DNA from 3 places in the Pseudorhizobium flavum genome. Region 3 is predicted to be linked to each of the others. Evidence: predicted binding sites of a transcription regulator. Region 3 holds the regulator's gene; each other region holds the start of a gene.

Region 1 (4,464 bases), on a different contig from region 3:
AGCTCTTGCCATGGGGGTTGGTGTCTCCGGGCCGACGATCGACATCTTCTTCATCCGCACCATGATGGATCGCCGCAAGGTCATCGCCACGAAGGCGGCAATGCAGCTCGTTTCGCATGCGACAAAGGTGGTCTTCTACTGGCAGGCTGCTGCCGCACTGCCTGCATCAGACTGGCTCGCGATCCTTCTGGCCGCCCCGATCGCCATTTTGGGGACGCGGACCGGCAACATCATCCTGCAGCGGATCACGGACGTGTCCTTCCGAAGCTGGACACGCTGGATCGTCACCGGTATCGGTGGGGTCTATCTGCTGCAGGGTCTCCAGCAGTTGATGTGACTGTTGCGTGGGTGCGGACGTCGAAGCTCCTCACCCCATCGTGACTTCCTCTTGAGCCGTCCGCCCGGTTACTTTGGCCCGAGTTCTTCCGTTAGCCTCTTGATCCCCGCGGTCAGCCGTGGCTAACAAATGTCAGTTCAAGAGGTTTGCGTTCATGCTGCCCATCGTCCGCAGAGCGATATTCCTTGCCGGTGTCCTGGCTGCCGCCGCAGCCTCGGCAGAAGAGGGCCAGACGCCGAAAGGCGTGGTCGAGCTGTTCACATCGCAGGGATGCTCATCCTGCCCGCCGGCAGATGCCGTGTTGAAGAAACTCGTACATCAAGGCGATGTCGTCGCCCTCTCCTACCACGTCGATTACTGGAACTACCTTGGCTGGACCGATACGCTCAGCTCCAAGGCCAATACGGAACGGCAGTACGGGTATGCCGAATCGCTCGGCCGAACCGGCGTCTACACGCCCCAGGCGGTGATCAATGGCCGGGATCACGTGAAGGGGACGGAACTCAGCACGATCACCGCCACCGTGGAGAGGCTCAAGGCCGAAGGCCAGGGCCTGACGGTGCCGGTTGTCGCCCGCATGCGGGGCAAGGAGATCGAGATCGAGATCGGCGAAGGCCAGGGCGAGGCCGAAGTAGTCGTCGCGTATTTTACCAAGCGGCAGGATGTCGAGGTCTCGAAGGGCGAGAATGCCGGCAAGACCATAGAATACTGGCACAGCGTCTACGATGTGCAGTCGGTCGGCATGTGGCAAGGAAAGCCGCTCAAGCTGTCACTTCCGGGCAAGTTCATGGGCAAGTGGAAGAAAGATGGGTGCGCAATCCTGCTGCAGCGCTCAGGCTCCGGCGGGGAGCCAGCGTCCATCCTCGGGGCGACGATCCTGATGGCAGGGCGCAAGCGCAACTAGAAACGCTGCTTGGAAGCGATCCGACCCGGAGACATTGGGGGGCTGGGGGTAAGGGTCAATGCAACCGGGCCGGATCTATTGGGGCTGAAAAAGCCAACCAACGCTCGGACTTTTGTCCGGGAATCCGGCAGTGTTTTGTTCGAAATGCGGCAAGATTAAAAACCCGCTGCGGTTTGTCAAAAGATGCGCAGCCGATTGCTTTTTGCCCCCGCTGAGGCAAACTGTAATGCGATTGACATCATTCATGGAGTCGTGATGACGGATCAGCCGGATTTGCGGGGCCTCCGCAGCCAAGAAGACGACGTCGTCGTTAGCCTGACCGAATACCGCCAGAGCCGAGACCCCGTCCCCGTCACCTTCCACCGGCGAGAGTTGGATGCCATCCTGCGGATCTACGGACGCATGGTTGGCGAGGGCGAGTGGAAGGACTATGCCATCGATCATTTGAAGGACCGCGCGGTCTTCTCGATCTTCAAGCGTTCCGGCGAGATGCCGCTCTACCGGATCGAGAAGAACCCGAAGCTGGCGGCCAAGCAGGGCCAGTACTGTGTTGTCAACGCGCACGGGATGATCCTCAAGCGGGGCCACGAGCTGCCGCAGGTGCTGCGGGTCTTCGACAAGGTGCTGAAGCTGATCGATTAGCCTGGGTAGAGGGTGCCGGGATAGGCAAGGGCGTCCGGATCCGTGGTGGCTCCATCCCCGAGAGAAAGCTGCATGAGTACGGTGTCGAGCCACCGGCCATGCTTGAAGCCGGTTGCCTCCAGCCTGCCGGTGGTCCTGAAGCCGAGGGTTTCGTGGACGGCAATGGATGCGGGGCTCGCGCCGCCGATCACCGCCACCATCTGCCGGAAACCCAGGCTGGTGCAGCGCGTCAGCAGTTCGGATAGCAGTGCCTTGCCGATCCCGCGGCCGCGGGCTTCGGGGGCAAGGTAGATGGAGTCCTCGACGAGCCAGCGATAGGCGGGTCGGGTCCGGAAGGCGGACGCGTAGGCATATCCGAGGAGATTACCGTCCGGATCCTCGGCGGCGATGTAGGGGTAGCCTTTGCCGCAGATTGCGGCGAAGCGGGCTTCCATTTCAACCGTGTCGGGTGGGTCGAGCTCGTAGCTCGCTGTCCCGTTCAGGACGCAGTCTTCATATATGGCCGTGATTGCCGGGAGATCGGAAGGTGAAGCGTCGCGCAGGATGAAGGTCATGGGGTGATGCCGAGGAGGAACTGAGCGAACCTATTGCCGCAGCGCACGCTGGGCAACAAAAAAAGGCGGCCCGGAGGCCGCCTTTTCGTCTGCTGTTTCCGATGCCGCTACTCGTTGCGATTGCCGAGGAACTGCAGGAGGAACATGAACAGGTTGATGAAGTCGAGGTAGAGGGTGAGGGCACCCATGATAGCCTTGCGGCCAGCCACCACGGCTTCGTCGCCGTCCCAGTACATTTCCTTGATCTTCTGCGTGTCGTAGGCGGTCAGGCCGGCGAAGACGAGAACCCCGATCACCGAAATGGCGAAGCCCATTGCCGAAGACTGCAGGAAGATGTTGACGATCGAGGCGATGATCAGGCCGAACAGGCCCATGATCAGGAAGGTGCCGAAGCCCGACAAGTCCTTCTTCGTCGTATAGCCGTAGAGCGACAGCGCACCGAAGGAGGCGGCGGTCACGAAGAACGTCTGGACGATGCTCTCACCGGTAAAGACCAGGAAGATCGAGGACAACGAGAGACCCATCATTGCCGCATAGATCCAGAAGGTCATCTGGGCTGCAGCGACGCTCATCGAATTGATGCGGAAGCTCAGGAAGAACACCATGCCGAGCGGGGCCAGCATGATCACCCACTTCAGCGGGCTGGCATAGAGCATCTGCCCGAAGCCGGTCAGCTGGCCATCGGCAACCGCCATCTGCCATGTCAGGAAAGCCGCAACGCCGGTGATCGCCAGGCCCAGCGCCATCAGGTTGTAGACCTTGAGCATATAGGCGCGGAGACCTTCGTCGATCATCGCCCCCGCTTGCGCGTGGCCCTGCGCCATACGGTTCTGGTAGTTTTTGAAGTCAGCCATAGTTTCCTCATTCAAGCTCCGTGTTTAGTCACGGTGTCGGGACCGACGATCCCAGGCGCCGCTGCGGAGCTCAGCATGCCTGCGCCGAATATGATGGCAGATCGCCTGTTCTACAAGTGGTTAGGCGGCGAATTGCGTCGAATCGGCAGCGCCGGAGGCGCCGAAATGCCTCCGCTGACGCGGATGTGATCAGGCCGTGCTCCGGAAGCCGGCGACTAAAGTTCCCGCAGCACCGGACCCGCCTTCTGCCCCAGGACTCTCCAGGTCCCGATCAGGCCGATCCCCACCGTGAGGACGAGGGCCCCGATGAGCGTGACCAAGGCCACGTCCGGCAGGAAGATCGAAGGCAAGTTCATGATGCGGCTGACAACGAACCAGGAAGCCGTGCCGCCAGCGACGAGTGCGAAAACGGCAGTCGCCGCTCCGAGGATCATGTACTCATAGCTGAAGGCCCGGATCAGCAGGGCACGGGTTCCGCCGAGCGTCTTCAGGATGACGGCGTCATGGGTGCGGGCGCGGTTCCCCGCAGCCAGGGCGCCTGCGAGAACCAGGACAGACGCGACGAGGGCGACGGCAGCTGCGGCCCGGATGGCCGTCGCCAACTGACCGACGAGCTGGTCGACAATGTCGATCGCGTCCTTCACCCGGACACTGGTGATCGTCGGATAGGCGCCCGTCACATCCCGCAGTATGGCGGCCTCTGAGGCGGCCGTGGCATCGGGGTCCGCCAGCGTTGCCAGCCAGGCATGCGGAGCACCGCGGAAGGTATTGGGCGAAAACACCATCACGAAATTGATCGACAGCGATTCCCATTCCACCTGGCGGAAGTTGGCGATGCGCGCGGTGATGTTGCGGCCAAGGACGTTGACGGTGACGGTATCGCCGATCGCAAGGCCAAGCTCCCCGGCTTCCTCCGCCGAGAAGGAGACCAACGGTTCTCCGTCATAGTCCCTTGGCCACCAGGAGCCTTCGGTCAGCGTCGAATTGGTGGGAAGGGTCTCTTCATAGGTTATCCCGCGATCGCCCCTGAGGACCCATCTGCCTCCAGGCGGAACGTCCATTCGGGCGACGTCCTGGTCGTTGAAGGCGATGATGCGGCCGCGCAGCATCGGCACCTGGTTGATCGTGCCCTCCGGCGCGTGCTTCTGCAGGATGTCGAGGAAGCCCTCGCGT
Region 2 (4,464 bases), on a different contig from region 3:
TGCCCAAGCCCTGACGAAATACCGGGTCTCGACGGCGGCAGACACAGGCCGGCGGCAGAATGACACGGATTCCCACCCGATTGACGTGGTGCATCGCTCGGATTAAACAGGTCGCACGGTCAGCAGTTCACCGAGGCGTCGCCGTCCCTGAAGGGAAGCTAAACCTGCATCGTTGAAGATCCTCAGCACTTATCCTGTGCCGAAGTCGACAAGCCGGCGACCAGTGACATCCCCAGCGGAACGGCACATCGAGGATAAGAGATGACCAGAACCATCTTTCCGATGGAAGTTGCCGATATTTCGGCCTTCGCACGATCGCTGCGCGAGCAGATTGGCAAGCTCGACCACAAGCCAAGCCATGTCGAGATGCTCAATCTCCTGAGCCGTGCGGGCGGATACCGCAACTACCAGCATTTTCGTGCAACGATCATGACTGCCGATACGCTGGACGAATGGCGGCTGGAAGCGGACACGACGCCCATCGCCGACGAAGCGCGGGTGAAGAAGACGGCGCGTGTGTTCGATGCCGAGGGGCGGCTGGCACGCTGGCCGGGCAAGCGTGCCCAGCAGGAACTTTGCCTCTGGTTCCTGTGGTCGAAGATCCCTGCGGACCGGCTTTTCAGCGAACGGCAGATCAGCGAGTATCTCGACAGGCTGCACCTCTTCGGCGATCCGGCACTGCTGCGCCGCGATCTCGTCGACCTGGGCCTGATGCGGCGCAACCGCGACGGCAGCGACTATCGGCGGGTCGAGAAGGAGCCGCCGCCGGAGCTTGCCCTGTTGCTGCGGCTGCTCGGGCAGGACCGGCGGAAGGCCGCCTGACGGCGGCCCTCCTGTCTCTGGTGGGTGGCGTCAGAGGACGAGCCTGAACTTGGCGAATCCTTCGGCGCCGTCGCCGGCCTCCTCGATCTTCGCTCCCTTGATGTCGGCGACATAGGTGCGACCCTTCGGTCCGCTCTCGAAGATCGCCGTGGTGCCGGCCATCGGCTTGAACGACCAGTTGGCGTCTGCCGACGGATTGATCGTTCCCTGTTCGACGATGTACCGCACGATCACGTCCCGATTGGTGTCGGGAGCGACGAAGATGACCTTGTCGCCAGCGATCTCCGGAAACTTGCCGCCACCGCCCGCGCGGTAGTTGTTGGTCGCCACCACGAATTTCTGCGCCGGATCGATCGGCTTGCCCTCAAACTGCAGGTCGACGATACGGTGCGCATCCGCGTTGACTAGCTGGCCATCCTTGTCGAAGCGCGTCGGCTGCGACAGGTCGATCTGATAGGTGACGCCGTCGATGATGTCGTAGTTGTAGGACGGGAAAGCTGTGTTGAGAAGCGGCGCGTCCTTCGCTCCCGGCTCGATCTGGTTGAACATCCCGGCTGACATTTCGAGCCAGTTCCTGACCTGCTCACCGCTGATCAGCACGGCCTGCACGGTGTTCGGGTAAAGGTAGAGATCGGCGACATTCTTGATGGCGATGTCGCCGGCGGGGACGTCGGTATAATACTCGGCGCCGCCGCGGCCGCCGGCCTTGAAGGGGGCGGCGGCGGAAAGGACCGGAAGGTCCCTGTATTCGCCGTCCTTGAGCATGTCCTTGATGTACCAGGTCTGGGCATTGGAGACGATCTGTACCGACGGATCGTCGGCGACGAGCGCGAAATAGGAATAAAGCGGAGCGGATGTCTTGCCGACCGGGCGGCGGACATAGGCAAGCGTCGCCTCGTGCTCTTCCTTGACGGCCGCCGTCACCTCGGGCTTGTCCTTGACGTCGGCGACGACCTTACGATCCTCATCGCGGTGGTAGATCGGGCGCGCCTCTGTGGTGAAGTCAACGATCTTCCAGCCATTGCCGTCCTTCTCCAGCAGGAAGTCGATCAGGCCCATATGCGAGCCCCAGAAGCCGGCCATGACGGCAGGCTTGCCCATCAGTGTTCCCTTTTCCGCATCCGCTCCGGCGATGCCTTCGAAATCCTTCGGGCCGGGGAAGACGAGATGCTGGTGGCCGGTGAACACCGCGTCTATGCCGTTGACGCCTGCGAGGTAGAGCGAGGCGTTCTCCATCCGCTCGCTCATTCCAGAGCCGTCGATCCCGGAATGGGAAAGCGCGATGATGATGTCGGCGCCTTCCTCCTTCATGACCGGCACCCAGGCCTTGGCAGCGTCCACGATGTCGCGCGTCTGTGCCTTACCTTCCAGATGCTTGGCGTCCCAGACCATGATCTGCGGTGGCACGAAGCCGATGAAGCCGACCTTGACCGGGCTCTCGGCGCCCGAGCCATCGCGGATCTGCTTCTCGAGGATCACGTAGGGCTTGAAGAAGAGTTCATCCTGTTTGGGATCGGAAGCCAGCATGCCCTTGGCGAGATTCGCACAAACATAGGGGAAGCCGGCGCCGCCCAGGACCTTGAACATGAAATCGAGCCCGTAGTTGAACTCGTGGTTGCCGAGCGTCCCTGCATCATAGCCAAGCACGTTCATCGCCTGGATGATGGGATGCTGGTCTCCCTCCTTCATGCCCCGCTCATAGGCGATGTAGTCGCCCATCGGATTGCCCTGCAGGAAGTCGCCATTGTCGATCAGCATCGAATTGCCTGCCTCCGCCCTGATCGAATCGATAAGTGATGCGGTGCGGGCGAGGCCCATCGTGTCGTTCGGCTTGTCGCCATAATAGTCGTAGGGAAGCACATGCACGTGGATGTCGGTCGTTTCCATGATGCGAAGATGCGCCTGGTTCGCCTGTGCGCGCGCCGCGAACGGGTGCAGCACAACCAGCGCCGACGTGGCGGCGAGGCCGCCGAGCAGCGAACGACGTGTCAGGGAAGGCAGTGAGATGGACGGCATGGTCAGCTCCTGGATTGCAGATGGCGAGGAAAGACTATGCGCAATGGCACGGAAGTACATCGGCAAAATGACAGGGTCGGCTGAAGGTGCCCGATGCGGCGCAGGTGCTTGTTTTCAGTGGGAGCAACGCCAACCCGGCAGAGCTGGATCTTCGCCAGCTCGACCAGGCAACCACGTCAAGCACCGGCACCGTGACGCTCGGTGTCGACCTGAACCGGAGCTACTGGAACGACCTGAGTCGCTCATTCGGAGCCAAGGGCGTCCAGCCTTACGATTTCAAGGTTCAGGTGGATCGGCAATAGGACCGCCGTGTCAGCGGCTCACGACAGGCTTCACGTCCCGGTGGAAGAACCGGAAATAGGAGGAGACCTGGGCCAGCGCATTGCTGTTCAGGTGCAACTGGATGCCGATCCTGCTGCCGCGGTACCACCTCACGGTCCCTTCAATGAAGCCGAGTTCTTCGCTCTCGATCTTCACCTTGCTTCCCTGCGCGGCGCTGAAGGGTCTATCCAGCTCCAGCGCGATACCGGTCGCGGAAAGGTCAACGACTTTGCCGGTCGCAGACTGGTTGAGATGCGTTACGGTTCCGTAGATGCGCGTCCTCACGCGTTCCGCGCTACGGTTGCTCATGCCGAGAGTATTCGCGCCCATCATCGGACCCCCGCCCCATTGTGTTGCCCGATCCTCTTTTAGCGCCAACTCGTTGCGGTCCGGTGAGGGCGTTTCCTAAAATTGGACGTGTCCGCGTCAGAGCCCGACATTGGGACGGTCGAGCACCTCGCGGAGAGCGAAGCTGGAATTGATCTTCACCACATGGGGAAGCGCAGACAGCCAGTCCCGGTGGATGCGCTCGTAGTCTTCCAGATCCTTGGCGGCGACGCGCAGGATATAGTCGTACTCGCCCGACATCAGGTAGCAGACGAGTACATTCGGGCACCGTTTTACGGCGGCCTCGAATTCGGCGAGCGTCCTAGCGAACTGGCCGGAGAGCGAGATGTGGACGATCACCATCATCTTGTAGTCGAGCGCCTTGTTCGACAGGCGGGCGTGATAGCCGCTGATCGTCCCTTCAGTCTCGAGCGTGGCAAGTCTTCGCGAGCAGGCTGACTGGGACAGCCCGACCCGGGCCGCGAGCTCTGCGTTGGATATGCGGCCATCCTGCTGAAGTATCCGCATCATCGCAAGATCAATGGCATCCAGGGTTCTCATCGCAACAAATTCGCGTTCTGTTATCAATGGGCGCAAATATCTTCGAGAAATGGGGCCTTGCCAAGGGACCTTCGCAAGGACATTGCCCGCGTTATCTGCTCTGGTTTCATCCTCGCTAAATTATGCCTCAGGCGACAACACAGAGAGGAACGTGCATGCGTGTCGGGTGTCCGAAGGAAATCAAAAACCATGAATACCGTGTGGGGCTGACGCCTGCGGCGGTGCGCGAATATGTGGCGCACGGCCACGAGGTGCTGGTGGAAACGAAGGCGGGCGCCGGTATCGGTGCCGACGACAGTGCCTATGTCGCGGCGGGGGCGAGAATCGCCAGGAGCGCCCAGGAAGTCTTTGAAACCGCGGACATGGTCGTGAAGGTGAAGGAGCCGCAACCGCAGGAATGGGCCCAACTGCGCGAAG
Region 3 (4,464 bases):
GGGACCTCCGGAAGGATTTTTCGATCCCGCTTCGGCTCTGCCTGTCCAGGTCTACAACTGGACGCAGCGCGGCGACCCTGCTTTTGTGGAGCGCGCATCCGGTGCGATCATCGTCCTGCTGGTATTCCTGCTCGTCATGAACCTTGTCGCAGTCATACTGCGTCGCCGCTTCGAGCGCCGGTGGTAATGGAGAACAGAGCGATGAACATCCTGTCGGAAGCCGCCACTGAAAAAGCCTTGGTAAAGAAGATGAACGAGATCGACTACAAGATGATTGGCCAGGACGTCTCCGTCTACTACGGCGACAAACGGGCGCTGTTCGACGTCAACCTCGGCGTGCGCAAGAACACCGTCACCGCTCTGATTGGACCCTCCGGCTGCGGCAAGTCGACCTTCCTGCGCTGCCTGAATCGCATGAACGACACGATCGCGAATGCCCGTGTGACCGGCAAGATCACGCTGGACGGCCAGGACATTCAGGACCCGGACATTGATGTCGTGGAACTGCGTGCGCGCGTCGGCATGGTCTTCCAGAAGCCCAACCCGTTTCCGAAGTCCATCTTCGAGAATGTCGCCTACGGGCCCCGCATCCATGGTCTTGCCCGTTCGAAAGCCGATCTTGATCAGATCGTCGAAAGCAGCCTCCAGAAGGCAGGCCTCTGGAACGAGGTGAAGGATCGCCTTCACGAGGCCGGGACGGGTCTTTCGGGCGGGCAGCAGCAGCGCCTGTGCATCGCCCGTGCGGTTGCCGTGTCGCCGGAAGTCATCCTCATGGACGAGCCCTGTTCGGCACTCGACCCGATCGCCACCGCAAGGGTGGAGGAACTGATTCACGAACTGCGGGCGAACTATTCGATCGTCATCGTCACCCATTCCATGCAGCAGGCCGCCCGCGTGTCGCAGCGCACCGCAATGTTCCATCTTGGCCATCTCGTCGAAGAGGATGACACGGACAAGATGTTCACCAACCCGAACGACCAGCGCACACAGGACTACATCATGGGTCGCTTCGGCTGATCCGCGGTGGACCGCGCGCTACCAAGACACTGAGGAACTGGATCATGCCATCATCCCACATCACGTCGGCTTTCGACGAGGAGTTGAAATACCTGGCCCGCCGGATTTCCGAGATGGGCGGCCTTGCCGAGCAGATGTGCGGCGACGCGGTTCGCGCCTTGGTCAATTCCGATACCGCACTTGCCCAGAAGGTGATTTCCGACGATGTGATCCTGGATCACGCGGAACGCGAGATCGGCGAGAAGGCCATCGTGACGATCGCCAAGCGCCAGCCCATGGCGGCCGACCTCCGCGAGGTAATCGGATCGCTTCGCATCGCGGCTGACCTGGAGCGGGTAGGGGACCTCGGCAAGAATACTGCCAAGCGGGTGATCGCGGTCCAGGAAACGGGCATCCCGCGCAACCTTGCACGTGGCATCGAGCATCTGTCGGAACTGGCGCTGGTCCAGCTCAAGGAAGTGCTCGACGTCTATGTCACGCGCTCGGCTGAGAAGGCGGAAGCCATCCGCGAGCGCGACGAGGAAATCGACGCCATGTACACCTCGCTGTTCCGCGAGCTCCTCACCTACATGATGGAGGATCCGCGCAACATCACGAGCTGCACCCATCTGCTCTTCTGCGCCAAGAACATCGAGCGCATCGGCGACCATGCCACGAACATCGCAGAGACGATCTACTACATGGCGACCGGCTCGCAGCCGGAGGGTGAGCGGCCAAAGGATGACCGGTCCAACACGCTGAGCGCCGTCCTGAGCGACGACTAGGATCGCGGAGCCTTTTCATGCAGCCAAAGATCACCGTCGTAGAGGACGAGGAGGCCCTCAGCGTCCTTCTCCGCTACAACCTCGAGGCCGAAGGCTACGAGGTTGAAACCATCGTCAAGGGGGACGAGGCCGAACTGCGCCTCCAGGAGCGCGTTCCGGACCTCCTCATTCTTGACTGGATGCTGCCCGGCGTATCCGGGATCGAGCTTTGCCGTCGCCTGCGCCAGCGCCGCGAGACCGAGCGCCTGCCGATCATCATGCTGACGGCGCGCGGTGAGGAGAGCGAGCGGGTTCGCGGCCTGGCGACCGGCGCCGACGACTATGTGGTCAAACCGTTCTCGACGCCCGAACTGATGGCTCGCGTCAGGGCGATGCTCCGGCGTGCCAAGCCCGAGGTATTATCAACCGTGCTCCGTTGCGGCGATATCGAGCTCGACCGTGAAACCCATCGCGTTCACCGCAAGAGCCGGGAGGTGCGGTTGGGTCCGACCGAATTCCGCTTGCTGGAATTCCTGATGTCGGCACCGGGACGCGTCTACTCTCGGGCGCAGCTGCTCGATGGCGTCTGGGGCCATGACATCTATGTCGACGAGCGTACGGTGGACGTCCATGTCGGCCGGCTGCGCAAGGCCCTCAACTTCTCCAACATGCCCGATGTAATCCGCACGGTCCGCGGCGCCGGCTACTCCCTAGAGGGCTAGGCGCCCGACATCCCGGAACGCGATCCGAAGACCTCAGAGCAGCGGCCCGCAGTGCGGCTGCTCTTCTCGTTTTGGGGCGCGCCAGCATTTCGAGGGGAGGGTGATAACCGAGGACAGGAGTGGCAGGAAAAGAGCCGCGACCGTTCCCGGCGCGGTTCTGGAGTTTTCATAAACCGAAGCCGGTCGGAGGCTCGGATTGCTCGGTCGTAAAGGCCTCCGTCACCTCTCCCTGCCGATCAGCCGGGAGCGCAATGCGTTCGAGATCCCGTCGAAGAGGAAGATGACGATGAGAATGAGCAGCACCATGTAGGCGACGTTCTCCCAGTCGGAATTGGTGCGCATCGCCTCCCACAGCTTGAGGCCGATGCCGCCGGCTCCCACCGCACCGATGATCGTCGCGGATCGGGTATTGGACTCCCAGAAGTAGAGCGCCTGTGAGGCAAAGACCGGCATGACCTGCGGCAGGACGCCGTAGCGCTGGACGGTGACCGGCGGTGCGCCTACCGAGCGGACGCCTTCGCGCTGCTTGTCGTCAATGTTCTCCAGCGCCTCGGCATAGAGCTTGCCGAGCGTTCCGGTGTCGGTGAAGAAGATGGCAGAGATGCCGGCGAGCGGCCCCGGGCCGAAGGCACGTGTGAAGAACAGCGCCCAGATCAGCATGTCGACCGAACGGAGGAAGTCGAACAGGCGCTTCGTCAGCTGGTTCGCCGGCCGGTTGCGGAAGATGTTGCGGGCGGCGATGAAGGAGAGGGGAAAGGCGACGATCATGGCGAACAACGTGCCGATGAAGGCCATGACGATGGTCTGCAGGAGCTTCGTCCAGACGTCGAGATGCTGCCAGGACGGGTTGTGGAGGATGTCGCTCCAGGCGAGCGACAGGTTGGACCTAGCCGGGTCGATCCGCTCGCCGGTAAAGATCAGCGAGACAATCTCGCCCGACGACTTGCCGAAGAAGGCGGAATTTGTATCGAAGAGGAAGTTCTCCCAGCCGAGGAAGCGCTTGCGGATGCGAACGCGGTCGTCGCTGACGTCAACCCATCCGGAGAAGCCGAAAAACGCCGTCACCCGCCCCCCAATCGATCGCTGTTCCACCCATTCCGGAAGCGGGCCCTGGACGTGGACTTCCTCTGCGTCCCGATCGAGCAGCAGCGTCACCGTTTCGCCGCCGCGCGTGAGGACGACACGGTCCGGCTGGACATCAATGGTGTGGGAGGAGCCCATGCGGACGACGGCTTCGGTCACGATCTCCTCGGTTCGTGTCTCGACAGTAGGCGCCGCCGGTGCGGCCGGCTGCTGGGCGGGTGCGGGCGCCATGAAGCTGAAGCTCGATGTGGCCTGGCCCGATTGGGAGGGAGCGGCCGCCGGCATCTCGACCCTGCGCGTTACCGTCTCGCGTTTCGCCTCGAGCCAGTCCGGATTGGGGTTCGGGCCAATCGGATCGAAGCGCGGATAGGTGATCTGCATGGATCCGTCGGAGGCGATGTCGATGTCGGGCCGGATTTCGTAGGAGACCCAGTCGGCGAGGTAGTTTCCTGCAAGGCCCCAGTTCGCGCCGCCGACCACCTTGCCGACAGCGAAGAACCACCAGGCGAAGATGAAGTAGAGAATGGCCGCCGATGCGATGATCGGGATGCGGAAGCGCTGCCAGATAGAGCGGTGCAGGAGCTCGGGATGGCGCGCCGCCAACGCGTCCATTTCGGCTGTGTTGAGAACGGTCATGGCAGCCTCGCTCAGATTGTCTGGAATGCCTGGTCGCCGACCAGCCTGCGACGCAGCCATGCGGAAAACTGGTCTACGGCGATGATGGTCAGGAGAAGGAGCAGGACGATCGCCAGGGTCTTGGCTTCATGCCCCTGGCCGATGGAAAGGCGCAGCAGCTCACCGATTCCGCCGCCACCGACCGCACCGATGATTGTGGAGGCCCGCACGTTGATCTCCAGGCGCAGCAGGAAATTGCTCATGAAGTTCGGCATGACCTGCGG

Evidence for each region. Region 3 encodes PhoB, which activates phosphate uptake and scavenging genes when phosphate is short. Its sites were predicted from a motif close to TGTCATNNANCTGTCAT; they were not measured.
Region 1: the regulator PhoB is predicted to act here: its motif matches at 1,464-1,480, upstream of ACEPP2_RS08640 (DUF2794 domain-containing protein).
Region 2: the regulator PhoB is predicted to act here: its motif matches at 2,895-2,911, upstream of ACEPP2_RS16240 (bifunctional 2',3'-cyclic-nucleotide 2'-phosphodiesterase/3'-nucleotidase).

What each region holds. Positions count from the first base shown of each region.
Region 1 is NZ_JBIOKZ010000003.1:368,382-372,845, forward strand. It holds gene ACEPP2_RS08630 (sulfite exporter TauE/SafE family protein) at 1-337, shown strand, start outside; gene ACEPP2_RS08635 (DUF1223 domain-containing protein) at 492-1,241, shown strand; gene ACEPP2_RS08640 (DUF2794 domain-containing protein) at 1,497-1,883, shown strand; gene ACEPP2_RS08645 (GNAT family N-acetyltransferase) at 1,880-2,437, opposite strand; gene ACEPP2_RS08650 (Bax inhibitor-1/YccA family protein) at 2,545-3,291, opposite strand; gene ACEPP2_RS08655 (ABC transporter permease) at 3,507-4,464, opposite strand, start outside.
Region 2 is NZ_JBIOKZ010000008.1:175,751-180,214, reverse strand. It holds gene ACEPP2_RS16250 (LysR family transcriptional regulator) at 1-63, shown strand, start outside; gene ACEPP2_RS16245 (DUF2087 domain-containing protein) at 262-822, shown strand; gene ACEPP2_RS16240 (bifunctional 2',3'-cyclic-nucleotide 2'-phosphodiesterase/3'-nucleotidase) at 853-2,838, opposite strand; gene ACEPP2_RS16235 (hypothetical protein) at 2,943-3,140, shown strand; gene ACEPP2_RS16230 (PilZ domain-containing protein) at 3,151-3,468, opposite strand; gene ACEPP2_RS16225 (Lrp/AsnC family transcriptional regulator) at 3,586-4,047, opposite strand; gene ald (alanine dehydrogenase) at 4,203-4,464, shown strand, end outside.
Region 3 is NZ_JBIOKZ010000005.1:146,399-150,862, reverse strand. It holds gene pstA (phosphate ABC transporter permease PstA) at 1-187, shown strand, start outside; gene pstB (phosphate ABC transporter ATP-binding protein PstB) at 202-1,017, shown strand; gene phoU (phosphate signaling complex protein PhoU) at 1,062-1,781, shown strand; gene phoB (phosphate regulon transcriptional regulator PhoB) at 1,799-2,482, shown strand; gene phnE (phosphonate ABC transporter, permease protein PhnE) at 2,702-4,201, opposite strand; gene phnE (phosphonate ABC transporter, permease protein PhnE) at 4,213-4,464, opposite strand, start outside.